2 linked regions of the Myxosarcina sp. GI1 genome follow. The protein of the gene in region 2 interacts with the protein of the main gene of each other region in a pairwise test. Links are inferred from orthologs where the notes say so. Each region holds a gene or a part of one and is shown on either strand. Other genes may lie near its edges. The genes, in order: KV40_RS00705 and ndk.

What was found.
Region 1: the proteins of ndk (region 2) and KV40_RS00705 interact in binary tests that used the Escherichia coli proteins (3 or more experiments, as listed by UniProt). The link is inferred for Myxosarcina sp. GI1 from one-to-one orthologs.

What each region holds. Positions count from the first base shown.
Region 1 is NZ_JRFE01000001.1:158,293-174,621, forward strand. The notes cover bases 7,156-10,061. They hold KV40_RS00705 (5-formyltetrahydrofolate cyclo-ligase), read right to left. Parts: upstream 8,938-10,061; coding sequence 8,374-8,937; downstream 7,156-8,373. Other genes in these bases: KV40_RS00700 (O-antigen ligase), read left to right, coding at 7,156-8,396; KV40_RS32920 (tetratricopeptide repeat protein), read right to left, coding at 9,009-10,061. Also shown: KV40_RS00670 (amino acid ABC transporter permease), read right to left, coding at 1,010-2,161; KV40_RS00675 (amino acid ABC transporter substrate-binding protein), read right to left, coding at 2,174-3,250; KV40_RS31695 (serine/threonine-protein kinase), read left to right, coding at 3,506-4,825; KV40_RS00685 (YaaW family protein), read left to right, coding at 4,937-5,779; KV40_RS00690 (Uma2 family endonuclease), read left to right, coding at 5,852-6,400; KV40_RS00695 (hypothetical protein), read right to left, coding at 6,440-6,979; more of KV40_RS00700, read left to right, coding at 7,101-7,155; more of KV40_RS32920, read right to left, coding at 10,062-10,595; KV40_RS00720 (hypothetical protein), read right to left, coding at 10,765-11,085; KV40_RS00725 (tetratricopeptide repeat protein), read right to left, coding at 11,159-14,848; KV40_RS00730 (hypothetical protein), read right to left, coding at 15,298-15,585; KV40_RS00735 (hypothetical protein), read right to left, coding at 15,701-15,943; KV40_RS00740 (peptidylprolyl isomerase), read left to right, coding at 16,138-16,329. UniProt on the Escherichia coli protein: Involved in the removal of 5-formyltetrahydrofolate.
Region 2 is NZ_JRFE01000026.1:292,719-308,919, forward strand. What follows is about bases 2,843-5,620. They hold ndk (nucleoside-diphosphate kinase), read right to left. Parts: upstream 4,568-5,620; coding sequence 4,118-4,567; downstream 2,843-4,117. Other genes in these bases: KV40_RS21615 (GNAT family N-acetyltransferase), read left to right, coding at 2,843-2,889; KV40_RS21620 (aspartate carbamoyltransferase catalytic subunit), read right to left, coding at 2,900-3,886; KV40_RS21630 (D-alanine--D-alanine ligase family protein), read right to left, coding at 4,659-5,620. In the rest of the region: KV40_RS21605 (thiamine phosphate synthase), read right to left, coding at 1-400; KV40_RS21610 (SLC13 family permease), read right to left, coding at 531-2,321; more of KV40_RS21615, read left to right, coding at 2,455-2,842; more of KV40_RS21630, read right to left, coding at 5,621-5,708; KV40_RS21635 (DUF6335 family protein), read right to left, coding at 5,791-6,000; KV40_RS32385 (hypothetical protein), read right to left, coding at 6,165-6,665; KV40_RS21645 (rhodanese-like domain-containing protein), read right to left, coding at 6,934-7,344; KV40_RS21650 (SDR family oxidoreductase), read left to right, coding at 7,864-8,736; KV40_RS21655 (SDR family oxidoreductase), read left to right, coding at 8,781-9,647; KV40_RS21660 (isoprenyl transferase), read right to left, coding at 9,770-10,516; KV40_RS21665 (hypothetical protein), read right to left, coding at 10,579-11,556; KV40_RS21670 (ketopantoate reductase family protein), read left to right, coding at 12,117-13,337; KV40_RS21675 (DASS family sodium-coupled anion symporter), read left to right, coding at 13,337-14,809; KV40_RS21680 (ABC transporter substrate-binding protein), read right to left, coding at 14,801-16,201. UniProt on the Escherichia coli protein: Major role in the synthesis of nucleoside triphosphates other than ATP. The ATP gamma phosphate is transferred to the NDP beta phosphate via a ping-pong mechanism, using a phosphorylated active-site intermediate.

The sequences.
Region 1 (16,329 bases), on a different replicon or contig from region 2:
TAGAAAGCCTACAGAGGTTTCCGATCCGCAGGCATTTATGTCGCCAGTCATGGCTAGCTTTGGGTATGCCAAAATAAACTCGGCATCCCATTCGCTTTAAACTGCACTATCTCTCTGTGTCGTCATTACGGTTCAAACGTTTATACACCACTAAAACTCAAGACATCTCTTAAACTTTAAAGGTTTCCTAAATTAGAACCTGCACTAACACAGTGTTGAGAATTTAAAGACAATCTCTTTTTTATTTATTCATACAAAAGGCCTAATAAATAAAGAATCTCATATTAGGGGTTTAATAGCAACTAAATAAATATTTAAAATAATTACAATTAATAGTTTTTACATGATACGTTCTGCAATTACTAAAGATAGATTTCAATAGTTAAGTTTAAATAATACATTTTAGAAAACCTAATTGATAAATTTTTAGATCTTACCGCATTATCACTAAAGAAATTTTAAAACTTAATTTTTTTGGACTATTCTAACTAGACACCAAGCAAAAATTTAAATCACTTTATTTGTATGCTGCCGTTGTTGCCGCTTCTATTCGTTGATTTACCAGGTTTTTTCAATCACTGCTTATTGCCAACAATATTTCACAAGTTAAATAAGAAAAACAACAATATTTAAGAAAAATAGTCACGGTAGATTGTATAATATTTACGACCGTGCTTATTATTTTCTAATAAACAAAAAAAAAGCGGTCGCCCTAAAAACTGTCTGTCGAACACAAATAAAAATTAAAAGATAACAGTAAAGCGATTGAGATAAAACTGTACTAATTAATATTACTAACTACTGTATAGATCGGGGGTTAAATAAACAACTTCTCCGTATGTTACCGATTGAATTTTAAGTTGTACTCAATCGTGAGTTTTAAACAAGTTATGGAAGCATTGATAGCTTAAAAGAAGCAAAGAAGCAAGTTAGCAGTGCGGCTTGTTGGGTGCTACTTAAAGCTTTACTTATTGCAATCGATCGCACTACCCCTGTATGTTTGCCTCGTTCATCTTTCTTTTAGTTGAACGGCACGATTGAACCGATTCATGATGGCGGAAATAATCAGGTTAATTGTGAGGTAAGTAACCATAACAATTAGCAACATTTCTACAGCTTTGCCTGTTTGATTGGCGATGGTGTTAGAAATTGCATAAATATCGTTATAGCCTATAGCGATCGCCAGACTGGAGTTTTTAGCCAAATTGAGAAATTCGCTAGTTAAAGGCGGAATCATCAATCTCAAAGCCTGAGGAAATACGACTAACTGCATGACCAGATTAGGTTTTAAACCTAAAGCTCTCGCTGCTTCCCACTGACCTTTGTTAACTGATTGAATGCCCGCTCTCACTACTTCGGCAATAAATGCAGCAGTATAAATACTCAAGCCAATTAGCAAGGTAGCTAACTCTGGCGAGAGGCTAATGCCTCCTGTAATTGAATTTCCTGTAAATTGAGGTATTAGCCAGTCAATACCAAACCAGAAAACTAACACGGTAGCGATCGCAGCAATTGCTATCAACCACCACCATTTGGCAGCCGATACCCCAGCTTCGACAGCTTTTATCCCCCTACGCCAAAAAAGTATGGCTGAGATAATCCCCAGGGCGATCGCGCCAACTGCCAGCCAAGTTCGAGCAGTTGCTGCCAACCAAGGTAGATCTAGCCCGCGATTGGTCAGAAATATTATGTTGCCAAATACTACGGGACGTTCTATTCTTGGCAGCCTTAGAAAAACGGCAAAATACCAGAAAAATAGTTGTAACAGTAAAGGCGTATTGCGGAGAGTTTCGACATAAACAGTAGCTAGCTGACGCACGAGCCAGTTATCGGACAATCTGCCGATTCCGATAGTAATTCCTAATAGCAAGGCGATAATAATGCCAAAAAACATAACTATCAGCGAATTAATCAGTCCGACTAAAATCGCACGGGTATAGGGATCGGTAGGACTGTAGCTAATGGGCGGGTTGCCAATGCCAAAAGAAGCGGAACGGGAGAGAAAGCCAAACCCAAAGGTAAGATTGAGTCTTTGAAAACTATTGACTAGATTGTTGCCCAAATAGGCGATCGCCGCAATAACCAATACTAGAACTAAAATTTGTCCTGCAATTTGAATTATCTGGCGATCGCGCCAAAAGGGAATTTTTTTTGCTGTCATCGGCAGTCTTTCCTAGCGGAATGGGGGAGAATACATCAAGCCGCCGTTAGTCCACAAATCATTAAGCCCTCTCTCTAATTCAAAAGGCTGACCGATGTTGCGATCGTAAACTTCCCCGTAATTGCCTACATGTCGGACAACTCTAGCAGCAAAATCATTGGGTAGTCCCATATCTTCACCCAAGTTGCCTTCTTGACCGAGAAAGCGTCTAATTTCAGGATCTTCAGTTTCGGCGTAATCGTTAATATTTTGCGAATTAATACCCAGTTCCTCAGCTTCAATCATCGCGTAGGTAATCCACTTGACCGCATCAAACCAGCGAGCATCACCATCAGCGACCAAAGGTCCTAAAGGTTCTTTCGATAAAACCACACCTAAAACTTCGTGTTCGTCTGGGTTGGCTAAAATTGCCCGACGAGCCGTAAGTTGCGAGCGATCGCTGGTAGCTACCCCACAGCGTCCTTGTTCGTAAGCTGCATAAAGGGCATCGACATCTTCAAAAACTACTGGAGTGTAGTTAACCCCAAGCTTACGCATTCTATCTGCCAAATTTTGTTCGTTAGTGGTTCCCGACAACACGCAAACTGATTTTCCTTCCAAGTCTGCTAATTCTCGAACGCCGCTACCTTGAGAGACTAATAATCCTTGCCCGTCATAAAAAGTAGTAGGAGCAAATTCCATTCCTACCGAAGTATCGCGGCTTAGAGTCCAGGTAGTATTGCGACTGAGCAAGTCTACTTCACCAGACTGTACGGCAGTAAAACGCTCTTGGGCGCTAAGATCGCGAAATTCTACCATTGTCGGATCGTCAAATAAGGCTGCTGCCACTGCCCGACAAAGATCGACATCTAAACCAGAATATTCACCATTTTCGTTAACAAAACTAAAGCCTGGAAGCTGACCGTTTACGCCGCAGACTAAGTTTCCTCGTCCGCTAACCGTACTCAAAATACTATTACCACCAGCAGCTTCACCTTCACCATTGTTAGCAGTATTCTCTTCACCGCCACAGGCACCTAAAGTAAATAGTAAAGCTCCTGCTAACAGAAAAGAACTAGTTTTTTGAGCAAAAATATTAAAATTTGTCATTATCTGTAGATTTAATCGGATTTATTCTGCCTGAGTTGAATTTGCTAGTAAGTATATATCGACATTAGAGCAATTTTAGAGGTTGAAAGATAATTCTTAATTGTGGAGTTTATTAATATTGTTTGGGCGATTTTATTCAATAGCCGCATAAAATTTCACTATTGCATTAGATCTTAGTTTTCTAAGATACCTTAGAGATATACATAATAGTGGTTATCAAATTAACAGACCTCAATCGCGAATTAGAAATTAACTATGGTAACTAATCTTCTCGACCTAAGCGAACATCAATATCGCATTGAAAGTGAATTAGGAAATAATCGAGAGGGAGGACGTATTACTTGGAAAGCTACCAATTTGGCTACAGAAGAACTGGTAGCTATCAAACAGTTTTGCTTTGCAACGGCTGATTCGACTTGGTCTGGTTATCGAGCATACGAACGTGAAATAGAACTGCTCTCAAAATTAGAACATTCTGGTATTCCTAAGTTTATCGATAGTTTGGAAACCGATAATGGTTTTTGTTTAATTCAAGAATATATAGACGCACCAAACTTAAGTGATTTTCGACAGTTAAACTTAGAAGAAACCAAGCAGGTTTTATTGCAAATTTTAGATATTTTAATTTATCTCCAGCAGCAAAATCCCTCCGTATTTCATCGCGATCTCAAACCAGAAAACATTTTAATCGGCAATCGCCTACACGTCTATTTGGTTGACTTTGGCTTTGCTAGCTTGGGTGATAAAGAAGCTTCTGTAAGCAGCATCCTCAGAGGAACACCAGGATTTATGCCCCCAGAGCAAATATCTAAGCCTACTACCGCTTCAGATCTTTATAGTTTAGGTGTTACAGCTATTTGTTTGCTAACAGGAAAAAAAAGTTGGGAGATTAGCGAACTAGCTAGTGAAGATAATCCCTATCAGCTTCAGTTTAAATCTCATTTACCTCCCTTAAACCGTCAATTTGTAAGCTGGCTGGACAAAATGGTGCAGCCACAGGCTAACAAACGCTTTGCAGATGCAGCTACAGCTAAAGCCGCTTTAGAAGCGATCGCGCTACAGCCAAGTGAAAATAGTAGTATTGTCAAAGTCAATTTAGATCGCCTATTGCTAGCTACTAAACCTACTTTTTCTCTTAACCGTCCTACAAAAAAAGCTGTCTTAGGTACGTTTACTCTGGCAGGTTTGAGTGCCTTTGGCGTTGCTGCGGTTAATTTTGCCCTCCATCATCTCGATCGCACTACCGTTAATTTGGCAATTTTTTTACTCTCAGTGGTAGTAATTACCGCGATCGAGTTAGCCGCTACTACCATTGCCGCTACTGAGGAAACGACGAGCAGATCGGCTATAACTATAGCCGTTGCCATACCAGTGTTGTTAGTAATTATTGCCGCGATCGTACTAGGCAAACAACCAGCAGTAGCGATTTCAACCGCAATTGCGATCGCCGAAATATTTAATTTAAGCTATTGTTTGCGGCAACATTTGTTTGAGGGAGATAGCCTGTTAACCATAGCTTATTTCCTCACCACCATTTTTATCGGAGTTGGTGTAGGATTTGAGTTATTTTTATAACGTTTGTTTGCCAGTTCTCGATCTATTCCAATTTTTTTAAAAGAGTTATTATAAAGTATTGACATCAGATATAAATCCGTAGCATAACGTGATGTTGTGGAGGCAACAACATTGGACGAACTAAATTCAGTACTGGAATTGGCTACAGAAGAAGAATTGCAGCAGATCACCCAGATTCTGTTTCGTCGTCGCTTTAATCCTTTAGATTATTGGCAAACGCCCGAACCTATTTACGTTCAAAGTCAAGATTGGGATTCTTGGCTCACTTCATTAGATCGGCGATTTCGCTATCTTGCTGCCGATGGTTTTACTGTATTGCGAAACCGAACTCAAGAATTGTCTTATCGACAAATACTGATCCAGGTTTGTCATTATCTCAAGATTCCCTATTCTCAGCAGATGAATACTACCAATATTGAAGCGGAAATATTTTTGCATTTGGTAAGTAAAGCTTGGGATAAACTACCTGCTGAGGAACAATTGTCTCTACAACAAAAAATTGGTACATCTTTGGCGACAGCCAATCCACCTGAAGCTTTACCCGTTCAGCTACAGCACGATCCCCTCAAGATTTTGCTTAAGGGCAGCAGTATTTTTGCCGTCAATTCTCTACTTAAAACTTGGCTGTTAAAACACATTGCCCAGCAGTTTGCCATCCATTTTGCTACCTACCAAACCGCTAAAGCAGCATTAATTAAAGGGGGAACGGTAGCGGTTGCAGGACTGCAAAGTCAGTTAGCCTTGCAGACAGCAAAACGAGGTATGGCGGTGAATGCAGCGCGTTACGGGGTGACTAGAAGTGTGTTTGGTCTGATTGGTCCGATAATGTGGGGCTACTTTGTTGCCGATTTGGGCTGGAAGGCGATCGCTACTAATTATAGTCGCGTAATTCCGATTATTTTCACCCTGGCGCAAATACGCTTGACTCGCGGCGAATATTGGGCAACGGCTTAAGAATCTTGTAGGTAAATTAGTTTTAATAGTTACTTAAAATTCATTACTGTCTTATTAAGATGCTCAAACCAGATGTCTTTAACATTAGCTAAATGGACTATAGACGAATACCACCACATGATTGAGACGGGTTTACTAGACAATCGCCGCGTGGAATTACTAAAAGGGGAGATCGTTGAAATGTCGCCTGAAGGGGAAGCCCACGCATATTTTAGTAGTGAAGCAGAAGATTATTTAAGAGGTTTACTTGGTAATCGCGTTACAATTCGCTCTGGCAAACCAATTACACTTCCCGACAGCAGCGAACCCGAACCAGATATTGCAGTCGTTCAAAAGTTAGGACGAGAATATTTAGCTCATCATCCCTATCCCAAAAATATTTTTTGGTTAATAGAATATGCCAACTCTAGTTTGGAAAAAGACTTGAATATAAAAACCAAAATTTATGCAGAGGTAGGGATTAAAGAATACTGGGTGATAAATCTAAAAAAAAGACAGCTAATTGTATTTAGAGAACCACAAGAAACCGAATACGCTTCAAGATCGACTTTAAATACGGGAATAATTTATTCTCTAGCATTTCCCGATGTTGCTATTGAAGTAAATGCAATTATTAATTAGGTAATAAAGATACAAAATAAATATTTCTCCGCAAATAAATTATTCTACGATCTCTGTTTTGAGATATTTATTAAGTTTATTTGCTATTAAAACAATTTCTTCATCATCCAATCTAAATGACGTAAAAACTCTAAGATCGTATTCTATATCGGAAACCAAAAATAAGATAGTTGGAAAACAAGCTGGTGAATCTGTATGAACTTTCAATATTTTCAAGCTATTAACTTCTTCTGTGTGTAGCAACAAAGAATTGGCTTGTTTATCTAAAGTACGAGAAATACAAATTTGTTCGTTATTGACATTTATACGAGTAGAATTAAAAAATAACTCTTTCCAAAAAAAGTTAGCAAATACAACACCACCAAGCCAGGGAAACAAAAAGAAAACTAAAATAATTGTGTATATAGGCTCAGTAGAATAAATTCCATAAGCGATCGCAGACAGGGGAAATAAAAGAATAAGGTTCATAACAATTAAAACAATTGTCATATAGTTATTAAACCTTGCTGGTGGAATTATAATTTCTATGCTGTCATTGTTTTCTAAAAAAGTTAATTTACCAATTTTAGTTTTTTTCATAGGCTAAATAGCGTAAACTCAATCGACCTTTTAACTTTTCTAACATACTGAATATTATTCGCACAAAAACTATAAAATCTAGTTCATCTTTTGTAGAATTAAGGCGATCGCTTTTTAGTTAGTGAATAATAGACGACCAAAATTAGATTGGGTTTGGAGATGTTTGCAGTTTAGCGTTTTAGCGTTGCCGTTGTTTCCTGCTTTGGGAGAGGTAGGATTAGCGGTAGTTTTGGTTTGGGTTTGGCGATCGCGCTATCGTCAAATAATTAGGTTTCCACTCAATTGGGGATTGGCAGTTTTAAGTATCTGGCTGATTGTTTGTTCGCTCTTTGCTTATCGTCCTCTGGAATCTTGGCTGGGTTTGGCAAACTTTTTACCTTTTTTTGCCTTATTTGCAGCTTTAAACGTATTGATAAAGAGATCGCACCAGTTAAGACAGTTAGCTAGATTGCTAGTTATTCCTTCTCCAGCAATAGTTATTTTAGGTTTGGGACAACTATATCTTGGCTGGCAGACTCCTTCCTGGTGGCAGACTATTTTTGGCTGGGGTTTGGTTGCTGTAGGGGAACCAGCAGGAAGAATGTCATCGGTGTTTATTTATGCTAATTTTTTAGCCGTTTATCTAACGACCGCTTTTACTCTCTGTTTGGGACTGTGGCTGGAAACCTGGCAGCGGTGGCGATCGAAAAGAACTTCTAGATCTGGCTGGATCTTATTTGCACTGACGGCGATCTTACTTATTAATAGCGTTGGCTTAGTACTAACTAGCTCTCGTAATGCCTGGGGAATAGCTTTTTTTAGCGCGATCGCCTTTGCTATGTATGCTGGCTGGCGGTGGTTGGTTGGCTCGATAGCTGCTATAGTAACTGTCATTTGTTGGGCGGCTTTTGTTCCCAATTGGGGTGGAATATGGTGGCGTAAAATCGTTCCTGTATTTATTTGGGCGAGACTTTCAGATCGCATGTATCCAGATCGCCCCGTAGAAACTTTACGTCTGACTCAGTGGCGGTTTTGCTGGAATTTGATTAAAGAACGTCCTGTAATTGGCTGGGGTTTGCGTAACTTTACCCCTCTCTACGAAGCTAAGATGAATGTTTGGTTTGGGCATCCTCATAGTTTGCCGTTGATGCTGGCGACAGAAACGGGGATAGTTGGGACTTTGTTGTTGCTATCGATTGTCGGTTGGGTAATGGCAAAAGCAATATGGTTGTTAAAAGAACCCAAAAAAACTATAGTTAGCGGCGAACATTCGATCTTGTTTACCTACATGGTGGCATTTTCAGGTATTATTTTGTTTAATTTGTTTGATGTTACGATATTCGACCTGAGAGTAAATACTATCGGTTGGATCTTATTCTCGGCTATTAGTGGCGTTGTTTTTAAGAGCGAGCGTTCTAGCGATCGCTCCGTTCGATAATCGTCTCGGTGCAAATATAATCTAGTCGAATATCCCAGGGTTCTATAGGTAACTGGGGTAAATAAGCAAAATCGTAGACAATGCCAATTGTAGGGATCTGCGACCATTGAGGAGAACTTAACAGGCGATCGTAAAACCCGCCACCGTAACCCAAACGATATCCTTGGCGATCGCAAGCTACAGTGGGAACTAAAATTAAATCTACCTCTGAAGGTTCGACTAGAGGCGCGTCAATTAACGGTTCTTGAATACCGTATTTACCCTTGAATAGGGTTTCTCCAGGTTGCCACCAGTGCCATATTAAAGAAGCTTGCTCGCAGCGCGGGAAACCCCATCTTTTAGGAGTACTAAATAGCAACTCCAAATTGGGTTCTTGCCGAAAACTGAAGTATGCCAAAACCGTGTTAGCTTCGGTAAATAAAGACCAAGCTTGCAGGCGATCGCATATAGCCAGACTTTTTTGTTGCCATTCTTCTATTGAAAGCGCTCGCCGTTTTGTTAACAAATCGCGACGCAGAGCGATTTTATCTAACTGAGACATTTAATCATATCATTAAACATTAAGCATTTAACATTTATCGTTTGTAGTGTTCATTGCTCATTGCTCATTGCTCATTGTTCATTGTTCGTTGTTGAATCTGAATAGCCTAACACTTCTACTAAGTTTCCCGTTACTTGCTGAAAGTAATTGAGGGTAGAACTATCGAAATAATTTTTCCAATCACCTACTATTCCTTTGCGATAGTGGCTGTTAATATCTTCTTCGCCATGTTTGCGTCCTCTGGTTAATTTTTCAAATTTATTTCTTTCCCACAGAGTTCGCAGTTCCTCTTCTGGCATTGCAATTTTTAAATAGCTAAACAGTTTTTTCAGAAAAGAATAATTGCTGCTGACCAAATCCTCATAACGGAAAATAGCGATCTTATTTTCATCCTCGTCAATATTCATCCAAGACCTTTGAGTCTCAAAGTAGCCAAACTCCTCTAAGCGATCGATAATATATCTCAAACCATCACTAAAGTCTAGTTTTTCAAGATCTTGGCGTAATTTAGGGATGACGCTGATTAATAAATGTGAATATTTAGCGGAAAAATACCAGGAAATAACGGCATCTCTAGGATCTCTCAACACAAAAAATGTTTTATAATTTGCTGGTTTGGCAATACCCGAATAAGTTGGATAGTCTATATATAAATGGGTGCCAATTGTTTTATCAGGCAAAGCTCGATCGAATGAAGCATACCGCAGTCCCAACTGAACGTAAGGATGAGTTACCAAACCAGTATACTTATAGAAAGTTGGGTCGTCGAAGATAGATCTAAACCATTGACTCGCTGTTTTTTGGGTACAACAATAGTAAATATTGTCATAAGGCGAATGTCGAATAATTTCGAGACTAGAGAACCTAACCTTCATGGCTTGTTGATAGCAATCGCTCGCTGCCTTGCCTCTATCTTGTTGTTGCAGTAAATTGCCAATCGCGTAATGTATATTTGCTGCTTCAGGCTCGTACTCTAAAACCTTTTCATAGCAGGCGATCGCTTCTTCTAGCTTACCTCGTTCTTGTAGTACTACCGCCAAATTGTAATGGGCGATAGCTAGATCTGGCTGTAAAGCGATCGCCTGTTGATAATAAGCTATAGCAGTCTTAGGTTCTCCTGCGGCTTTTCGAGTCAAACCTAGTTTGTTACTTTTTGCGGCATAGTATGCTCGTTCATCTAGCGATAGTTCATCTTGGAGATGAAGTAAACCAGACAAATTAACTTCTGCTTCTATACAGTTGGGTTGAATACTCAAAGCTTGTTGATAGCAAGCAATAGCTTCTGCTACTTTACCTTGCAGTTGACGGACGTAACCTAAGTTATTGTATACGGCGACTAAATTAGGTTGAAGTTCTAAAATTTTAGAGTAGCACGCTTCGGCTTTTGGTAAATTAGTTACAGCGTAATAAAGATTGCCCAAACTAAACAATATTTTAAGAGAGTTGGGTTGAATGCTCAGAGCCTGGCGAAATATTTGCTCTGCGGTTGAGAAATTTTCAATTTTTTGAGCTATCAGTCCCAGTCCGTAAAGAGCCTCACAAGTTTCAGGCTGACGGTCGAGAATTTGTCGATAAATTTGCCCTGCCTCATCAAGGCGATTATCTTTTATATGTTGCTCTGCAAGCTTAAGCATTTCGGCTTCTGTTGCTTCGGACATAAGATTTTTTCCTCCCAATCTCTCAATCGGAACCGTAATTAGAAGTCGATTGTAAAATCGGATAGTTTTAACCCGAACAAATTTAGAAGGAGCAAAAATAGCTCGTTCTTTCTGTTGCCATTTTGCTGCAAAAACTATAGTCCGAACTACAAAAGAAAATTTTTAACTGCTATTTTGCTTTTGCCTTTACGACTGTAAAAGCGTAGTTATCTTTTTCTTTAGATTTAGTTTTTACTTTTACTCGATCGAAGCCTGCGTAATAAACACCAACACTTGCATAAGGATCTTCGCCGATTGCTAACGCCGTTCCTTTGCCCTTAGCCATAGTTTTTTTGCTCTTGTTTTTGAGAATAACATCTGTCTCAGTCAAAGTATAACTATTATCGCCAGTGGCAGATGCATTAGCAGTAATGTCTAACACGGAATTACCACCTAAAATTGTCTTTTTGTCTGTAATCTGTTCGAGATATGAGAGATCGGCTATCAACATTTTTAGAACCTCTATAGTTAATAAATTACTACTATTACTACTGTGGGGTCGTGTTGGCTTCTAGATAAAATAATTATCCAGCATTTTGTTTATTTTTAAACCACTCTATATTCGCCAAAGCTAGCTTATCTGCCAGGAACACTGCTCGTTCGTTTTGCAACCAAGTAGAAAGAGCGGCAACAGCCTCGGCAGAATGATTTATTTGCATCGCAGCTTCGATTAGTTGCAATGCTCCATTCCAATTGCCTGCATCTAACGGTATTTTCGCTCTTTCCAAACACCAATAAAAATAATTTTGACGCGATTTTGCCGTAATTTCTGCACGATATTCTTCTGGTAAGTAGCTTTCAGAAATTTCAATAGCCCGAAGATGATCGTATCCCGAAGCACCGTTGGTATTTTCAGCAATGGTGATACTATTATGCTGCTGACGATAATGAGCTAAAACTTCTGGTTCGTACCACCAATCATAAACAGAAGCAATACGTTTATACAATTCCCAGTCACAAGTATAGAGAATATCGAGTTTATAGCCCCCCAGCTTTTCATAGGCGGCTCTCTTAATTACTATTGATGGAGGACTAGTTGTATTCACGACACCAATCTGTCGTATCCAATCTCGAACGATGCCGCGATAGTTTTCTAGCTCGTGTCTTTCTGTATAAAGGATTTGACGCTTTTCATTTATTATTTGATGAGCGGTAAAAGCTGCTCCAACTGATTCCGAACAGGTTGATAAACTTGCTTGTAATCGCTCGTAGAATTCGGGGAGAACATAGTCATCGTGATGCAGCAGATGAATCCACTGACCCCGACATAGAGATACAGCAGTATTCCAATTTTCCTGTAGGCTTACAGTTTTGGGAAATCGATAGTAACGAACAATTCCTTTACCTAGCTCACTGGGAATTTCCCACTGCGGTGGTTCGCTACCATTATCTAAAACAATAATCTCCATATCTTCTTGTGTCCACTGAGCTAGAACGCTAGCCAGACATTCGGGAAAATATTCGGGGCGGTTTACTACTGGAATTACAACACTCCAAAAAGGTCGCTTTTCTTCGGAAACTGGTACCTTGGGAATTACTGGAAACTGATATGCACCAATAGTTACTTCGCCTTGAGGGATTTGAGGAATAGTAAAATTCTCGGCAAATGTAGCTTCATGCTGATGAGACTCTATCGCCAAAGCGTAGTCAGAATTAATCAGTTTTAATCCCTGTCTAAAAGTTGCAGTTGCTTGAGACAAATTGCCGAGGTCTTGATATGTTTCGCCCAGACTATAATAAGCTAGCTCGTACTCGGGATTTAAGCGGATAACTTCCTGATAAGCAGCAGTTGCTTTTACTAACTTTCTTTGGTGTTGCAGTACTAAACCCAAATGGTAGCGAGCATCTACTAAATCGGGCTGCATAGAAACTGCTTGTTGATAGTAAATGACAGCAGTATGCCAGTCTCCAACTTGCTGGCGACTCAAACCGAGTTTAAAGTTTAGGTCTGCATAGTGGACTTGCTGTTCTGGTGATAGCTGTCCTTGAGCAAACAGAGCGTTACCCAAATTGACATCAGCTTCAGTACAGTTGGGCTGAATTTCTAAGGCTTTTTTGTAGTAGTAGGCTGCTTCTTGCCATTTATTCTGCTGTTGTAAAACATAGCCTAAATTGTTACAAATAGGTGCGGAGTTGTTTTGCAGATTTAGAGCTTGCCGATAAGCCTGTTCTGCTGTTGTAAGTTGACCTCGACTTTGGCACACATTGCCCAAGCTAAACCAGGCTTTGAGAAATTGCGATCGCAGTTTAACCGCAGCTTTTAAATACTGCTCTGCTGCTTCAGACTCGCCAATTTGCTGTGCCAAAATTCCCAAACCATACAAGGCATCGGCATGTTCTGGTTGTGCTTCTAAAACTTTAATGTATTGTTGCTGCGCTGCCTCAAGCCGATTTGCTTGGTGATGTCGAACCGCTAATTGAAAGGCTTTAGCTATTTTTTTGTTGCTGTATCTGGGTTTGTCAAACAGACTGAGTAAAAAATCCTCTAAGGCTCTTACTGGCTTTAAGTCATCATAAAGCTTGTGTTTGTTAAGCGCGATTTTTTGAGAGATATACTGCCGATAGCTAGCATCTTTACCGAGACGCACCGCAATCTCAATGTATTCTTTCTTACTGTTGGCAATTGTCTCTTCGATACCCATTCTTTTCAGGATCGCCATAGTATGACGACCGCGCATTAAATCGCCTGGTAGGGTAACTATAGGTAAATCGAAGACAGTTGATTCCATAGTCGTGTTATTTCCCGACCAGCCAATATTGTCTAAGAATACATCGGCAATGGCAGTAATACCTGCAAAAGCATAGGAATTCAATCGGGGTAAAAATAGGCAGTAGTCTTCACAGGCAAGCTCGAACTCTTGAAAAGCACGAACTAATCGCTGACGAAATACATTAGTGGCAAACTCACTTTCGTGAGCGATAAATACAAATTTGCAGTCGGTTAACTCTTTGGCAATTCGCGGAAAAACATCATCGTGCTGCGGTAGATATTTGAATAACGATTGACAGCACCAAAACATGATTTCATTTTCTGCAATACCGATGTCTGCTCTATCAATTGCTTCGGGTTGAATGGGAAGGGGTTGGTAGCATACAGCCAGATTGGGCAGTCTGATTAGCTGCTCGGTGTAGTGTTCCCGAGCATTGGCTGGCTCCATTAAATTGCTAGTTAAGTGATAGTCAATAGTTGGCAAGCCACTAGTTTCGGGATGTCCGCCAAAAGCAATTTGTACGGGAGCCAATCGCAGACACCCCAGTTGAGCGGCAATTGGATCCATGCCGAATTCGGGAAATACCAGAACCTGTAATTTATCTTTGACGATCTGTTCTGCCCACTGAGCGACAGATAAAAAATCTGCCTCAAATCGATCGAAAGCTTTTGCTGCTCTTGTCGTCACGCGATCGCGCCTGCTGCCAGTATAGTAACCAAATAGCTCGAATTCGCTGCGGTCTAAGTTTTCTATCCATCCCTGTAGGGGAATTTTCCATACGGAATGATGATTGAAAAAGCCAGAAACAAAACCAATACGAATCCTTTGAGATGCTGCTAGTTTGGGTATAGATAGGGGTTGTCCCCACTGAGGATAACGACTCGTCATTAATTGATGAATCATCGAGCCGTAGGTTTGCTGCAAGTCGCGATCGTTTAAGCCTTGATAAGCCAAATAAAAAGGTTGTCGAAAACCAACAGTAGCAGCAGCTTCGGCTCGCTCTCTATCGTCAGTTAATTGATAATAATTGGCTAAATTTTGAAGATGCTGCCGATAATTGCTGCGTCTTCGTTCGATTTCTTTGCTACTTGAATAAATAACGGGTAGCTGGGCAATTGCTATACCTACTTTGGCGAAATGATAATCGGGTTTTAGGTCTAGTGCCTTTTGATATGCTGTCAGTGCTGCCTCTATTTGTCCTTGCTCTTTGAGTGCAGTTCCCAGATTATAATAGGCTTCAGCATATTCGGGCTGCAAGCTAATAGCGGTTCGATACGATGCTATTGCTGCCTCTATTTCACCTTTTTCCTGTAATATCGTTCCTAAATTGTTATGAGCCTCGGCATGTTTTGGTTCTAAGCTTATCGCCTTTTGGTATGCTGCCTGTGCTGCTTCGACTTGTCTAGCTTGCAGCATAGTTCCCAAATTGTAATAGTCTTCAGCAGTTTTGGGTTCAAAGTTAGCAGTCTCTTGAAATACTATTTCAGCTTGCTCTAATTGCATTTTTCTAACTCACTTTTACCGACTCTTCTTATCAGTATGCTACAAAAATCTCTTTAAGTGAGTATTTTTTTTGGGCGATATTTAGGCTTTATTCGAGCCAGAAAAATTCACCATCGAGTATTTTTTGTTAGTAGCTCGATGATGAATTTTAAATTTTGTTAAATGCTGAAAATAATAAACTAAGAAAACTTTAATTAAATGTGTTGAAGCATAATTAAACAGCAATTTCCACTTGAAAACTTAATTTCACTATGAAGCTATACCTAAAGCGATCGTAGCAATTATAACCAAGTTTATTGCCTGCTTAAACAAGGCTAGCCCTTTTCAAGATGAGACTTGCTGAAAATAAAAAAACCATAACTATCAACAAGCCAAAATTTCCATGCCTTTTTGGAAATTTTTGGATGTTTAGTTACACATTTAACTAGTTGAAATTTAGTTCTGGTTTATTAGATAAAGGCTTTTACATCGATTGCTATATCAGCATCAATTATGGGCTTAAACCCTTTTAATTTAACATTAGATGCAGCTCCCGATGCGGCACCACCTTTTGCTAAGGGATATGCTGTTGCTACAGTTTTAGTTTTAGCATAGTTTATATCGCCTTTTCCTTCAGCAAATCCACTTGCTTCTACACCACCAGGAACGCGCTTAACCTTAGCTTTGGCTTTAGCACCTCCTGCGATGCAATGCGAATTATCGACTTTTTCTATGAAGCCGAGGTCTTGTATTAACATGGTCTGATTACCTCAAGAAACGTATTGTCGATGTATAGAACTTAGCTGCCAAAACTATCTAGTTAATAGTTTAGGTAGCTAAGTGTTTTTTTATAAGTTTTACTAACGAGTTAGTTTAGTGATACTTCTTGAAAGTAGCAGATACGGCTGTAGAACTAGAACTAGAAGAAGCGCCACCTGGAACTGCAACAGCGGAAGTGTTGGTTAGAGCGATAGATAAATCACCAACGGCTGCTGCATTAGCATCAGCATCTGCGATGCTTAATGTAGCTAGTTTAATTTTATATTTTTTGGGAGAATATTTGGGATATTTCTTCTTACCACCACCAGTTACTTCAGCAGCGTTAACATTTTCCATATATTGTAAATCGGAAATAATCATTGCTTTATTCCTCTTGCTTGTTTGTTGTTTTGTTTAAAGCTTGCTTTAGGCAAACTTCTTTTGTATGTAAATAATCTAACCCGATCGAAATACGAGATGTTGCCATTTTGGCACTTATTTGTCGCTCGAAGACAGGATCATGATTATATATGGAGAGAGAGGAATCTGAAATGGTTCAATTTCACAAGATACACATCGAGCCAATAGCAATCGAACAACATCTCAAACAAGAACTAAAGCTAAACCAAACATGTTGCGAGATTTTGCAGCAAGAGATTGTCGAACGAGTTGCCAGCCAAGAAAATATTGCCGTTACCCCAGAAGAAATTCAGGCTGAGGCAAACCAAATTCGCATGTCAAAG
Region 2 (16,201 bases):
GGTGGCGATCGCTGTTTAATAAGTTACTTTCTATAGTGTAAACGCGATAGCGCATTTGTTTGCAGGCGATCGCCATTTGTGGGCGATCGAACTTACTATATTCTTCTAGCACTCGCAGTGCTTCTTGTACTCTGCATAAATTAGCCTGTAATAAACTTTCAATACTGTTACGTGTTTCTTCTCGTTCGTGAGACAATTCCGTTCCCACATCTTCTAAAGTATTTCTGGCTTGCCGCAATTCTTTACTATGCCAACTAGCTAATTCCTGGCGTATATGTTTGCACTCCTGGGCTAATGGCTGATGATTTAAGCCCAGACGGCACCATTCCTCAACAATTCGTATTCCTTCTCTAGCGCGATCTAAATTGGCATCTAAAATACGATAGATAGCTTGTTGCATATTAAATTTATTTATTAAAATTTCGATTTTAAAAATCTAGTTCACATTGTAGCTTTATCTGTTACTTTTGTTTCTCTTATTTTTTATTTGAATTTGAATAGTTAAACTCGCTCTATGGTCACAGTAAAAACTACAATCCATAAAGCCAAATAATTAAAGCAGGAGTAATAATCGACATCAAAATACTTAAGGGCGTTCCTAACTTTATATAATCAATAAATTTGTACCCCCCAGGACTGTAGATCATCGTATTTGTCTGATAGCCTATGGGAGTCATAAAGCTATTTGAAGCAGCAAAAGTAACGGCAAACATAATTGCCAAAGCATTTAAATTGAGATCTTGGGCAACTTGAATACTAATAGGAATCATTAACAAAACTGCCGCGCTATTAGAAAGAATTGCCGTCAAGATCGAAGTAATCAGATAAAAAAACAGCAGCATCCAATAGCCTGATAAATTACTACCAATAAATAGTAAAGGTTTGGCTAATAACTCAGTAGCTCCCGATTTTTCCATAGCCGTTCCTAAAGGAATCAAACCCGCTAAGAGAAAAATTACATCCCAACGTACCGCACCATATATTTCTCCAGGTTTGAGACAGCCAGTTAGTACCATTAATACTACTCCTGCTAAAGCACTAACTAAAATCGGCACCAGGTTAAAAGCAGCAGCTAAAATTACAGCCAGACAAATTAATACTGCAACTTTGGCTTTATCTAAGCGTAAATTATCTACATCTCGCTGTTCTAAAACTAATAGTTCTCGTGTAGTTTGCAAACCCAAAAAACTTTGTCTTGGACCCTGTACTAAAAGTAAATCGCCAAAACGGAGTGGTACTTTACCCAATCTCTCGCGCAGCAGTTCTTGTCCGCGACGAATTGCCAATACTGTAGCGTTGTAGCGTTGGCGAAAGCGCAAGTCTTTAAGAGTGGTTCCAATTAAGCGGGAATTGGATAAAATCAAAACCTCGCCAATCTTATCTTCTTCTGTGTTCAGTTCGGTTTCTAGTTCTACCTGATTGAATTTGACATCAGCCAAAATTTCAATACCTCTTTCATCTCTAAGTTGCAGTAAATCTTGACGACTGCCGCGAACGATTAAAATATCGCCGACATTAATTTTTTTATCTGCAATAGGTTGGGGAAAGTGGCTGCCATCGCGGACTAATTCTAATACGTCTACGTCGAACTTGCGTTGAATTTCACTTCTACGGATGGTTTGTCCGCTCAAGCTAGAATCAGGACTAACTACAATTTCGGTTACATAATCTTTTAATTGGTAATCTTGACTAAGACTACTATTGTTGACAGGCTTGCGGCTCGGTAATAATCTGGGAGCAAAAAGAGCTACGTAAGACATTCCTATTACAAAAATAATAATACCCAACTGGGTAAACTGAAACAAGCCGAACTCTCCCTGTCCGTATTTTTGAGATAAACCGCTAGCCAGAATGTTAGTAGAGGTGCCAATTAAAGTTAGGGTTCCCCCTAAAATAGAGGCAAAAGAAAGCGGCATTAATAATTTGGAAGCAGAAACGCTTTTCTTTTTGGAAAAATCTTCAATAATAGGGATAAAAATTGCCACGATCGCCGTATTATTAATTACCGCACTAATAGGACCGACGATTGTACCCATAACTAAAATTTGCCTGACCGTATTTTTGCCACTCCACTGCAACAAAAAGTCCCTAACTACTTGAATAGAACCAGTACGAGTTACTCCCGCACTGAGAATAAACATTGCCATAACGGTAATGGTTGCGGTATTGCCAAATCCTGCAATACCCTCTTCGGGAGTTACTAACCCCAACACCATCAGCAAAATTGCTGCCATAATTGCCGTTAAATCTACAGGGAACCATTCCCAAATAAAGGCAATTAAAGTTATGCTAAGAACGCTTAAAGTTAGAACGATGTCAATATTCATTCAGTAGAATTGGCTTTTCGTTTGGAAAACTTTTTAGTGAGCATAACTCAGATCGGCTAAAAATGTGGGAATACATCGCTCGGTAAACGGTACTGCGTCAAAACCAATTAAGTAAGCAATTATTTTAATGAGTCAGTTAGAAATAAGAATTGTTAGCTATAGCCAGGATTTTCAAGCAATTAAAGACATTAGAACCAAAGTTTTTCAAGAAGAACAGGGAGTGAGTGCCGAACTAGAGTTTGATGGTTTAGATGGGGGAGCAACTCAACTTTTGGCTTATTTAGACGCTCGCCCCGTAGGAACTACCAGAATTAGATGTATTGCTGCTAAAACAATCAAAATAGAAAGACTGGCAATCTTACCTGATGCCAGAAAACAGGGCATTGGCACTAAGTTAATGCTAGCTGCTTTAAAATTAGCTAAAGACAGCAACTATAAAAAGGCTGTCGTTCACGCTCAAGAGTATATCAAAGGCTTATACGAACGTTTGGGATTTGTAGCTACAGGAGACAGTTTCACCGAAGCTGGTATTCCCCATATAAAGATGATTAAGAAGTTGTGATCGATACATACTACTTGCTACTACCGATGAGATAGAGTAACGCCATGCGAACTGCTACGCCGTTGGCTACCTGTTGGGAAATTAGGCTTAATTGCGGGTCGTCCATTAAATCTGATGTAATTTCTACACCGCGATTTGTCGGTCCTGGATGTAAAATTTTAACTGCTGGCTGACACAATTTGAGGCGATCGCGAGTAATGCCAAATAGTTGATGATATTCTCGCAAACTGGGAATAAAATTGGCGGTCATTCGCTCTTTTTGCAGTCTTAAGGTCATGACAAAATCGGCATCTTGCAAGGCGGGTGCTAGTTCCCAATGTACGAACAATTTGTCCTGGTACTGGCAATTGCTGGCATCTAAAAATAGCTTGGGTAGTAAAGTTGGGGGAGCGGCTAAATGTACTTCTGCACCTGCGGTAGTTAGGCTATAAATGTTAGAACGTGCCACTCTAGAGTGAAGAATGTCGCCTACAATAGCAATCTTTTTACCATTTAATAATCCCAATCGCGGATTTTCTCGGTCTAAAACTGTAGTGAGGGTAAATAAATCTAATAGTGCTTGAGAAGGATGCTGATGCAAACCGTCTCCTGCATTGAGAATGCTAACGCCAGAATTAAGCCGATCCATTTCGGTAGCGATCGCCTGTGGTACTCCAGCTTGTTGGTGGCGAATCACCATAATATCAGCACCCATTGCCAGATAAGTCTTAGCTGTATCCAAAATAGTTTCTCCCTTGCTCAATGAGGAGCTACCTGGAGAAAAATTAAGAATATCTGCTGAAAGACGTTTGGCAGCTAGTTCAAAGCTGCTACGAGTTCTGGTTGAAGGTTCAAAAAACATATTGGCAACTACTTGCCCTTGAAGTGCGGGAACTTTCTTAGTTTTTCTCGATAGCACTTCGCGGAAACCAACAGCAGTCTGCAAAATGGTTTCGTATTCAGCAGCAGAAAAATTTATTAATGATAATATATGTCGTCGCGTCCAGGTAGTTGCCATCAAACAAAAACTAGTGAGATGTAACAGGCAACCACAAGATTATCAGCTAATCTCATTTTCAACAATTATTATTTAGGCACTAGGCACTATGTTTCAGGTATTTCTACATCTGCTTTGAAGTTGAGGCGATCGCACAAAATAGCTTTTAGTTTTTAGTTTTGAATTGACTACTAATAACTAACTACTAACCGAAGGTTAAAATGCGATCGCCATACTGGAAAATCAAAAGTTTTATTCGTATAGCCAGGATTTTCTAATTGGCTCCCAATCGACTAACTCTTCATCATCAAACCAGAGGGACACTTCTTGTCGAGCGGTTTCAATGGCATCAGAACCATGAATGAGGTTGCGTCCGATACTTACGCCAAAATCGCCCCTAATCGAGCCAGGAGCAGCAGAAATAGGATTAGTCGCGCCAATAATGTTTCTGGCGGCAGCAATGACGCTTTCTCCTTCCCAAACCATCGCAATTACGGGAGCAGAAGTAATAAAATCGACCAGACCAGGAAAAAAGGACTTGTCTTTGTGAACTTCATAGTGTTTTTCTGCCAGTTCCCTTGACACTTTCATCATTTTCAGTCCTACCAGGGTAAAACCTTTAGCTTCAAATCGTCTGACTATTTCCCCTACTAAATGACGCTGTACGCCGTCGGGTTTGATCATAATAAAAGTACGTTCCATATCATCCCTCCAAATTCGGTTACAATTTTTTACAAATCCCAGATTAACTTAAATTCTGGTTTTTTAAACGATATTTTTTAATTGCACATCGCTACACTGCGCTGCGTTCTAGTGCCAACTCAATTAGGCGATCTACCAGTTGGGGAAAAGTTATGCCCGTAGCTTCCCAGAGTCGGGGATACATACTAGTAGCAGTAAAACCAGGTAGGGTATTAATCTCATTTATAAACACTTTTCCCGTAGCTTCGACATAAAAGAAATCAACTCTAGCCAAACCCGCAGCATCCACTGCGGCAAAAGCTTGGAGTGACATCTCTCGTAGGCGATCGCTCACTACATCGGGTATATTTGCAGGTATATTTAATTGTGCTAATCCTTCGGTGTATTTAGTCTCGTAGTCGTAAAAATCACTGTCAAAGGTAATTTCTCCCAATACCGAAGCTTGAGGATTATCGTTACCCAACACCGCACATTCGATTTCTCTAGCCACTACACCAGCTTCTACTACAACACGGCGATCGAAACTGGCGGCATTATCTAAAGCTGCTTCTAGTTCATTGCGCGATCGCACCTTGGCAATCCCGACAGAAGAACCCAAATTAGCAGGTTTGACAAAACAGGGATATTCTAAAGTTGCTTCGATGCGATCGCAGAGCTTGGAAAATAAAGAACTAGACCTAATATCGGCGCGATTGACCGCTACATATTTAACTTGCGGTAAACCTACTGCAGCAAATGCCACTTTCATAGCAATTTTATCCATGCTCAATGCCGAACCTAAAACACCAGACCCTACAAAGGGAACCTGCATTAGTTTCAGCAAACCCTGTACCGTACCATCTTCACCATTTGGTCCGTGTAAAATGGGAAACCAAACATCTATTGCTTTAGTTTGTGGGGGAAAGCGCCAGAGATGGTGCTGGCTTTCAGCTTCTAGTGGTTTGCCCGTAGTCAAAATCTTATTTGCCCGATCTCCACCGTGCCAGACACCATTTTTATCTATGTAGACGGGCAAAATTTCGTATTTATTAATATTCTCAGACTGACTCAAAGCTAGCGCGATCGCTCTTGCTGAAGTAATAGAAACTTCATGTTCGCCCGAACGTCCGCCAAATAGAAGCCCAATTTTTTTCTTAGCCATTAAATTCAATCGACTCAAAAATTTTATCTAGATGCTACATCATCTTTCTTAATTCTGGTCAATTGTCTATTTAATGCCCGATTTAAAGTTCGCTACCATCGGTTGTTGGTTCGCTGGGAGAACGCTTGGGGTTTAGTTCCAAACGACTATCATCTCTTTCTTCTAATTTGTCTTTTAAACCCAACTCTTCTGCTTCAGACATTTTTATACCTGCCTTTTTACCCAATTTATCGGCATCGTGTCCTTCAGCAAACGGTTCGGTATTGGCAAATTTTTCTTGTCCTGATTCCATGTTGTTATTTCTCCGAAGTTGATTTTTGTTGAGAGCTTAATGCTCTTTAGTTATTAACGAGTATATACGCTACAAAGCAAGAGCGTACTAGATGTCACTCTTACTTGTAGGTTTATTTATCTATAAGCTATGAAGTTCTATTTCCTAAAACTTAGCTTCTAGTTTTAGCTTTCGTTTCTCAAAGTATCTAGCTGTAGTTCTACGGCATTGACGTATCCTTCGTCTTCCAAAGCTTGGGGGGAAAGTTCTCCAGCATCGATTGCTGCTTGAATTAATTTTTCTGCCGTTAGTTCGCCACTATTATAATTGCTAACCATAACGGCATAACCGTCAATTCCTTGAGACTCATACTGACCGCGATATGCAGAACTGACTAAATTAAAAGCTTCAGTCCTTCTAACGTCATACATACTTTCGTTAGAACTACTGCCTGTAGACTGATATTCGTCTAGAGTTTGTTCGGTACGAGTTTCGTCGTTATCCATATCCATATCAGAACCTGCTGGCTCTACCTGAGATACGGAATTAGGTTCGGTTTCGGTTCTTTCTTCGTATTTTTCGATTCTAGTGTCTGGATTTTCTTCTTTCATTCCAGCTACCGCCATTGGTGCAGTAACAGCAGACATTAAAAGTAAAGATAAACTTCCGATTGCTAGTTTATTCATAAATAATAAAATCTCCTTATTTATTAGTTAAATTTAGTTTAAATAATTTTTATTTAAAAACCTTCCGACAAGTGACATAATACTTGAGATATATTTACAATTACTACACTTTTTTCTGTTGTAGTTAAGAGTAAAAATAGCAATTTATCATCACTGCGAGACGATAAACACGATAAAAGGAGCAAGTTGTCAAAAATTCGATCGCTCTTGCTCCCATACAGTTTGCTGTAGTCAGACTACAACAAATCTATTAAATTTTTAAAAAACTCTAAACATCCCTTTCCGTACCTTCAGTAGGTCCGCCAATTGCTTTCCAACCAGCCAGTCCACCCTGTAGTTGAGATACTTTTTTGAATCCCGCACTTCTTAGTTCTTGAGCCGCTTCAGCAGTTTTGTCGTCACTTTCGCCATAAACATAAATAGCGCGATTGGGAGCCAGACTATCGGTAATTCTTTGAGAAGTGTTCTCAGAAAACATGGGCATTGCTCCCATAATTCGCTCTTGCAAATAAGCTTCGCGATCGCGAATGTCGATAATCGTTAGGGCAGGTTCGCCCCAGTCCAAACGTTCTTTGAGTTCTTGAGCGCTAGCAACTTCATGTTGTTCGGGAGGACTGGGAACTACTTCTTTTATCTTGTCTTTTGCATTTGAAATAGCTTTAGCTTCTGCTTCTGACATAATTTAAATTTTTATCTTACATTAACTTTATCTAAAATTATGTAATAGCAATCTGGCAAATTATGCCTCTTACTATAGAAAGAGAAATGCAAAATATCTAACTTTAGCTATAAATTTATTAAAAGCACTTATAGGTTCGACAAAAAGAAAATTTTTTACTGATAATAAAATAGTAAAAAAACTCAACTGCTAAATTAATCGAGCAAATCATTCTCAAGACTCATTTAAATTTATTAGTTATTTTTTAATCTAAAAACTAGTGAACGGTACACCGCCATTTAACGGAGGTGTCTGACGTTTATCGCCCATACGCGGTCATCTCGTTAGAAAGGCTTTGCTGTAAGATGCTAGAGCTCTATCTAACGCGGTCGAAAGGCAACAACAGCGAGCGAGAGAGCGACTTCATCTACAAGCGTTAAATATTTTGAAGGGCAAATAAAATATTGGTTCGCTAAGTAATTTTAATAAATTACATAATTGCCACATTTTTTAGACACTCGAATAGTAAGAATTAAGCTAATGCAGAAACAAGAACGCCGTCCGACTCCCGATGATATTCCCGCTCAAAAGCTAGACTATCCTGCTTCTCAAAGGGATATGGAACCTCAGCCTGATAGCGACCTGTCCAACTATAAACCCGCCGGTAAACTGAACGGTAAAGTAGCTTTTATTACTGGTGCCGACTCTGGTATCGGTAGGGCTGTAGCGATCGCCTATGCTTTAGAAGGGGCGGAAGTAGCTATTTTCTATAACGAAAATGATGCCGATGCCGAAGATACCAAAAAAATGGTTAAAGATATTGGCAATAAAGACTGTTTGGTAATTAAAGGAGATGTGCGTAACTATGAAGATTGTGAATCCGCGATCGCCCAGGTAGTAGAGCGTTTTGGTAAGTTGAATATTTTGATTAACAATGCTGCTTACCAAATGACTCAGAAAAAATTTGAAGACATTTCCCTCGAACAGTTTCGACGCACGCTGGAAACTAATATATTTGGTTATTTTTATATGGTTAAAGCTGCTCTACCTCATTTAGAAGCAGGAGACGCAATTATCAACACGGGTAGCGTCGTCGGCAAAATGGGCAAAGCGATGTTGATCGACTATGCTACCTCTAAAGGTGCAGTACATACCTTTACCAAGTCTCTAGCGTTGAATTTGGGCGAGCGTCAAATACGGGTCAATTCAGTAGTTCCAGGACCAGTTTGGACTCCTAACATTCCTGCCACTATGCCTGTCGAAAAAGTAGACAACTACGATACCGACGGCATAATCAAACGCGCTGCCCAACCAGAAGAACTAGCCCCCGCCTACGTTTTTTTAGGTAGTTCTGACAGCAGCTTTGTTACAGGCGCGCTTTATGACGTAACTGGCGGACAGCTTTCAGCTTAATTCGACATCTATTTACTTTTTGCACACACAATCACACAGTATATATGACTATTTCTCCAAATAAAATTCCCGCACAATCACAAGAAAGACAACCCGCACTAGAGTCAGAAATGACTCCCAAGCCAATTTACGACCGCGATAGCTATAAAGGTAGCGAAAAACTCAAAGGTAAAGTCGCTCTAATTACAGGCGGCGATAGCGGTATCGGTCGCGCTACAGCAGTTTTGTACGCTAAAGAAGGAGCAGATGTTGCTATTTCTTATTTAGACGAACAAGGCGATGCTGAGAAGACTAAAGAACTAGTTGAAGCTCAAGGACAAAAATGTTTGCTGCTGCCTGGCGATATTAGTAAAGAAGAACTTTGTCAGGAAATAGTTCAAAAAACTGTAAATGAATTTGGCAAACTAAATATTTTAGTTAACAATGCTGCCGAACAGTATCTTGAAGATGCGATGACGCTAGAAGATATCGACTCGGCACGTTTGGGTAGCATTTTCAGCACTAATATCTTTGCCATGTTTTACTTGTGCAAAGCAGCAATTCCTCATTTAAAAGAAGGCAGTTCGATTATCAACACTACCTCGATTAATGCCTACAAAGGTAATGCGGCACTGCTAAGTTACTCTACAACTAAAGGAGCAATTCTGGCATTTACTCGCTCCCTATCTCAATCTTTAGTCGAAAAAGGCATTCGCGTTAATGGCGTTGCTCCAGGACCTATTTGGACTCCCTTTATTCCCGATGCTTTTGATGCCGAAATGGTAGAAGGCTTTGGCAAACAAGTGCCCATGAAACGTCCAGGACAGCCAGTAGAAGTGGCTACGGCTTTTGTCTTTTTAGCGTCTGATGATTCGTCCTATTTTACAGGACAAGTTCTCCATCCTAATGGGGGCGCAGTTGTCGGTGCCTAAACTTTCTAGCACCGATCGCAACAATTAGAAATACGATATTTCTAATTTATTAACAGTTATTTTGATAGGTTGAATAGCTATGTATTCAACCTATTTCTATAAATTTCAGACAACATATCGAGCTATAAAACTTTACCATAACGGCGATCGCGTTTTTGATAAGCTCTTAATGCGCGATCGAACTGCTGGCGATCGAAGTCGGGCCAAAAAATGTCGGTAACGTATATTTCTGTATAAGCCAACTGCCACAACAAAAAATTGCTCAAACGCATTTCGCCACTGGTACGAATTAGTAAATCGGGATCGGGACTGGCGGCAGTATAAAGATAGTTAGAAATCGTATCTTCATCAATCGTTTCTGGATCTAACTTTCCCTGTCTTACTTTTTCAGAGATAGCCCGACAGGCTTTAACCATTTCGTGACGGCTACCATAATTAATTGCCACATTAAAATGTACATTATTGTTGTTTTTGGTTACTTCCATTGAGTGCTGCATTTCTCGCTGCAAAGACTGAGGCAAAATGGTTAAATCACCAATAAAGTTAATCCGAACTCCCTCTTGGTGCATTTCTTTGAGTTCTTTGCGTAACAGTTTTTCAAATAATGCCATCAAAAAACTTACTTCTGTATGAGGACGACCCCAGTTTTCGGTAGAAAAAGCGTAAGCGGTTAGAGTTTCTATTCCTAAATCCTTACAGTAGCGCAGCGTTTCCTTAAGAGTATTTGCTCCTCGGCGATGCCCTTCAATTCTGGGCAAGCCCTTTGCTTTTGCCCAACGACCATTGCCATCCATAATTACAGCTACGTGCCTGGGTAAAATTTTTAATTCGGTCTTGTTTGGTAAAGTAGATAATAATTGCGCTGTCATGAGACGAGATTTAGTAATAGTTGGTAAGTTGCTAAGCTGGAAATATCTTTATTAAAAAACTGTTAATTTGAGGTTAATGCGATCGCCGCCTCCTCATCAAAAAACTGCGGCGAAGCACAAAACGGCTGTAAATATTCTGGTGTTAGGCTACTACTCCATTGCGACATACGCTGTAAAATCCAGACAAAAGTGTAGATCGTCTCTATTTTGCACAATGAAGACCAGGATTGCCAGTCTAACACCGACATTAGACGATGAAAAGTAGCTACTAAATTGCTATTTTTATCGGCAGGCTGTAGCAAACTGGCTATTTGACTAAAAATATGTCCGATTAGCTGAGAATTAGCGTTGGGATACAGCCAAAGACCAACCCCCCAGAATTTAGTCATGTGGTTAATTTCATCCTGTAGCAATTCGGCTAATACCTGCTGAATTGTGCCAGTAGTGCGAGCCATCAACCAGAGATACAGACAAACAGCACCGTATTCGGTAATAATGCGGTGCAGACCGTGACCATACAAATCTCGATAGGGATCTTTTACGGCTCGATAGCTTCTAACAGTTCGCAATTTGGGATTTATTTTTTCTTTGGTAAGCTGTCGGTATACTTTAATCAAAGCTGGAGTATGTTGGCGTTCTTCCCTTTCCCACAAACCGATTTCGATAACTTTGCCATCTTTGACTACGCCGCCGACAAATCGCGCCATTAGAGAATGAATGGGTTCTAAATACTGTCTGCTGGTTTGCGTATAATCATGAATTGGTGCTTCAGTATCGATCGCACCTTTAATTATGCTGAGAAAGATATCTAAATCGATGTCGATTATTTGTTCTGGGTTAATTTTATGCCAGTCTATAGGTTGCCATTTACGGGGTTGGGGATCTTGAAACTGTCGGGGTAAATCTTCGAGGCGATCGCGTAGTTGTTCGCTGCTAAGATATTTAGCTACTAAATTATCGATCCTCTCTTTAGTTTGCCAAAAAGTAGGGTTATAAATAACTTCTCCTGCCAAATCTTTAGTCAAACTTTTGTCATTCATCTTTAACTCCAAACTGTAATTTTATTACTTACAAAGCAGCTTATGAAATTATCTAACTTCTGTCAGTCGGTTATAGTCGGGAGTTTTTCGGGATAAAGTCGGAAAAAGTCGGTTTGTTTTATAGCGCGCACACAAAATTGCTATTTTCCGAACTTATCTTAATCAGAAATGGTGTTGTTCTTAACCTGAAATTAAATTTGCTTTCTTAAGATTTAATCAAATTAAATGTTTATTGTGCATTATACTTGGCACAATAAAACTTCAAAAAATCACATTAAAATACTTCTTTGTAGTTTTTGCTTCAAAAAAGAAGTGTTTTTTTGTGCTTGTTTTTAATCGAGATTCAATAATTATTTGTTGGCTCAAATATAAAAAATAAATAAGCTGAAGTTTATTGTTTAGACCGACCGCGAAAATTGTGTCACTTTAATTTTTAAACTAAAATTTTGGCAAAAAAACTTATATATAAGCCAAACCAGAAAAATGAACTGTATACATGATTATTTAAAACGGCACAATAAAAAACAAACCAAAATAATTACTGCAAAGGAAAAGCAAATATGAACAAAATCATGGTTGTAGGAATTGGTTCTATCGGAACTTTGATCGGCGCATCTTTAGTTAAAGCTGGAGTAGAAGTAACTTTTGCAGGTCGCGATCGTAGTAGCTACACCAAACAAATTAAACAATTCGGTTTGTTTTTATTTAACTCTCGTGGCGAAAAAACGCAAATTTTACCTAATACCAAAAAAGTTCGTTTTGTCGATATAACAGAAAAGTTAGAAGAAGTATTTGAAATTATTGTTGTCGCCGTTAAAAGCAATTGCTTGGCAGCAGTCGCACCCTACATACACGCTCACTCCGATTGCAACTCCATCATTTTTCATGCTCAAAACGGCATTCCCTATTGGTGGTTTGCCGACAATAATTATCTGTCTGATTTAAATCCTAGTTTGCTCGCTCGAATTGGCTCTCGTCCTTATCTTCATAGTGTCGATCCCGATGGTGAAATTATGGCTTTACTTGGCGACCGTCATTTAGTTGGTTGCGTGGTCAAAGCTCCCTGTAGTAAGACTCCTTGGGGACGAGTCGAGGTAAAAAAAAGTCCTAAAATGTCTGTCGGTTTGGTAACACCGCAACAGTCTTATTTTCAAAAATCGACTGTCGAACAGTTATGCCAGCTTCTTAGCAATAATGGCTTGACAACTACCTACCACGAAAACATTCGTACTGAAGTAGGTCAAAAACTAGCAATTAATCTTGCTACTAATGTACTTTCGGCATTAACTGATTGTGCGATCGCCGAATTGACCGCTAATGCTTATGTCAATAATGCGATCGGTATTATTGTGGCAGAATTACGGCAAATTTTTCTTATTTATGGCATTAAAAAAGCCGATTTACCTTCGGAAGCAAAAGTTTATGCCTATATCACCGAGCCAGGAAGCCAAAGACATCTTCCTTCTTTAGCCCAAGATTTTGCTCGCAGACGACAGGGAGAAATCAGTCTGATTACCGCGCCTGTAGAAATGGCAGAAATAGCGGGTATTAAAACTCCAACTCTCGATAGTCTGGCAGTATTACTGCAATTCGGGCAAAGTTATGCGCTTAATAGAGCCAGTAGTAAATTTAATATTCTTACTTTCGATCCTGCCTTTGGTTATTGTGTGCTTACCGATGAAGCTTGTCAGAGTCCAGCTTTAGATAAAAGTAAAATTTCGGCTTTACTCGCTCGTCTGATTCAGATCAATGTGTCTGCTTTAGAGCAGAACGTAGCTTGATGCTAGATGGCAAAGAGAAGTCTAGTCAGGTTTCAAAAGCCAAACTTCAATCGAATTACCGTTTCCGCGATCGACAGCTAATTGCCACTTTACTACCAATTTTACTGGGAGCTATTATTTGGTTTGCTCCCGTTCCTAATAATGTCGATGTCCGAGCCTGGCATTTACTGGCAATTTTTTTAGCAACTGTCAGCGGTTTTATTATCAAACCCCTACCAATTGGCGTAGTAGCCCTTATTGCTTTAGTCACCTGCGTAACTACCAATACCCTGGAACTTGAAAGTGCATTAAGTGGTTTTAGTAGCACTACTTCCTGGCTGACGCTAAGTTCGTTTCTGATTGCCAGAGGGATTATTAAAACAGGTCTGGCGACTCGTATTGCCTATTGGTTTACAATCGCTATAGGTAAAAATACGCTGCTGTTGAGTTATGGTTTGTTAGCTACGGATTTAGTTCTCGCTCCTGCTATTCCTAGCGGTAATGCCAGGGCTGGTGGCGTAATTTTTCCCGTAGTCAGATCTTTAGCTAGTGTCTATGAAAGCGAACCCAGTCGGGGTACGGCTAATCGTATCGGCACGTTTTTGATGCAGACTGGCTATCAAGGTACTCAAATTACTACAGCAATGTTTCTTACGGCAATGGTAGCCAATCCCTTTATGGCTGAATTTGCTGGTGAGATGGGAATTAAACTTGACTGGATGACTTGGGCAGTGGCAGCTAGCGTTCCTGGAGGAATCAGTCTGGCGATTATGCCGTTAGTTGTGTATTTTTGCTCTCCCCCTGAGATTAAGCAAACTCCTGAAGCCGCAAGCTTGGCAAGAACTAAGTTAACCGAAATGGGTAGAGTAAAACTAAGCGAATGGTCGATGATGGCTATTTTAGTTTTTTTACTATCGCTGTGGACTTTCGGGAGTAAATGGCTGGCAATTGAAAGTGCGACTACTGCTATTTTAGGAGTGATGTTATTATTGCTAGCTGGAGTTTTAACCTGGGATGATGTGGTTTCCGAACGCCAAGCTTGGGATATTTTTATTTGGTTTTCAATTTTGCTGATGTTGGCAACCAATCTCTATCGACTGAATTTGATTGTTTGGGCAACACAATCTTTAGCTAATGCGATCGATAATTTACCAGGACAACTAGCTTTTGTATTATTGAGTTTAGTTAGTTTTTACAGTAACTATTTTTTTGCCAGCAAGGCAGCTTTTACCAGTGCGATGTATCCTGCTTTATTACCGATCGCCCTTTCTTTTGGTACTCCACCTTTTTATGCCGCTTTGATTTTAGCTTGTTCGATGAATTTATCTGGTTGTTTGACTCATTATGCCACTGCCGAAGCACCAATTTATTATGGTGCTGGTTATATCAAAGCTGCTACCTGGTGCAGAGTCGGTTTAATTCTGAGTCTAATTTATTTACCAGTTTGGCTAGTTATTGGCGGTATCTGGTGGCGCGTTCTAGGTTTATTTTAAAGCTTGCGTGGGTGGTTGGAGCAAGACAAAATCATAGCCAGTACCCGATCGCGTTCCTGGCTCGACTTTAACTAACGTGCCTTTCATGTTGCGATCGCCAGAAGGTAGAAATTGAATTAATTCTGTCGCTCCCTCAGTTACAAACTGCGGATCGCTCAATACCATTTGTACCTGTTGGCGAGTGTTACCTGGCTTTATCGCTGCAACTGCTATTTGTGTCGCGTCATAAGCCATTGCCGTACGCCAGTTTACCGCTCCTCCCCAAAGTTTTTGGGCATCTAGAGCAAAAGCGTTATTGGTATTCGATTTAGCATCCCAGGCTACAGACAACACCATACTATTTACTTCTTTTTGTCCCTCTTGCAGGGTTTGATAGGTGTTGAGAGAGTGATTGCCGAGCAAAGTCAGTCTTTCCTGGTTGGCTCTAGCCACTTCAATTGCTCGATTGACGCTGCGAACCGATGGCGCGAGCAGCAAAGCATCGGCACCAGCACTAATTGCCTCAGAGGGAATTTGACTGGGATTGAAATTTGCTGCCGAAAAATCGCATTCGATGGGATTTATACTACCACCACGACTGTAAATTGCCCAGGTAAACTCTTTTTGAAACGATTGGCTTACTTCCGATTGAGAATCGGCACAAACGGCAATATCTTTTTTGCGAGCGATATCGCTCGCATATTCAGCCAGCGGCTCTGCTAAGGCTCTCGTATTGGGAGTGGCGCGGAAAATATAACTACCAAGGTTTGGTAAATTTTCTGCCGAGCTAGTCGGCGTAATCATTACCAACTCTCCTGCTTGATAGATGGGTGCGGCAGCAACAGAAGCATTGCTGTCATTATGTCCGATTACTGCCAAAATGCTTTCATCTTTAACCAGTTCTGTAGCGATTTGTTTGGCAATTTCTGGAACATTGTCATCATTGGCTATTGTTACTTCTACTAATTTGCCATTGATGCCGCCATTACGATTGATTTGGGTTTGAGCTTGAGCTACACCCCGCAGTATTTCTTTGGCTACATCCAAATTGCCACCAATTGGCACGCTGGTAGCAAGTTTGACTGTTTCACCTTGGAGTTTGGCAAGGGAATTATTCCAATAAATTAAGGCTTCGGGATCGTTAGAATTAATTTTTAGGGAAGCCTGAAACTGTTCTACTGCCGTTTGATAGTCTTGGGAGGCATAAGCTTGAACTGCAGATTGCTTGACAGGATTAATGTCTGCTGTAATTAAAAGGCGATCGCCACTACTCATTCTGGTAGCTAGAGATTGTTTGGGCTTATCGTTCTGTTGCTTAAATTGCTCTGTTAACTTGTTACTATTCTGATTGATTACTATTATCAAAGGTCCCAACAAACATAGTATTACTACGTAAACGAACAAAACAATATT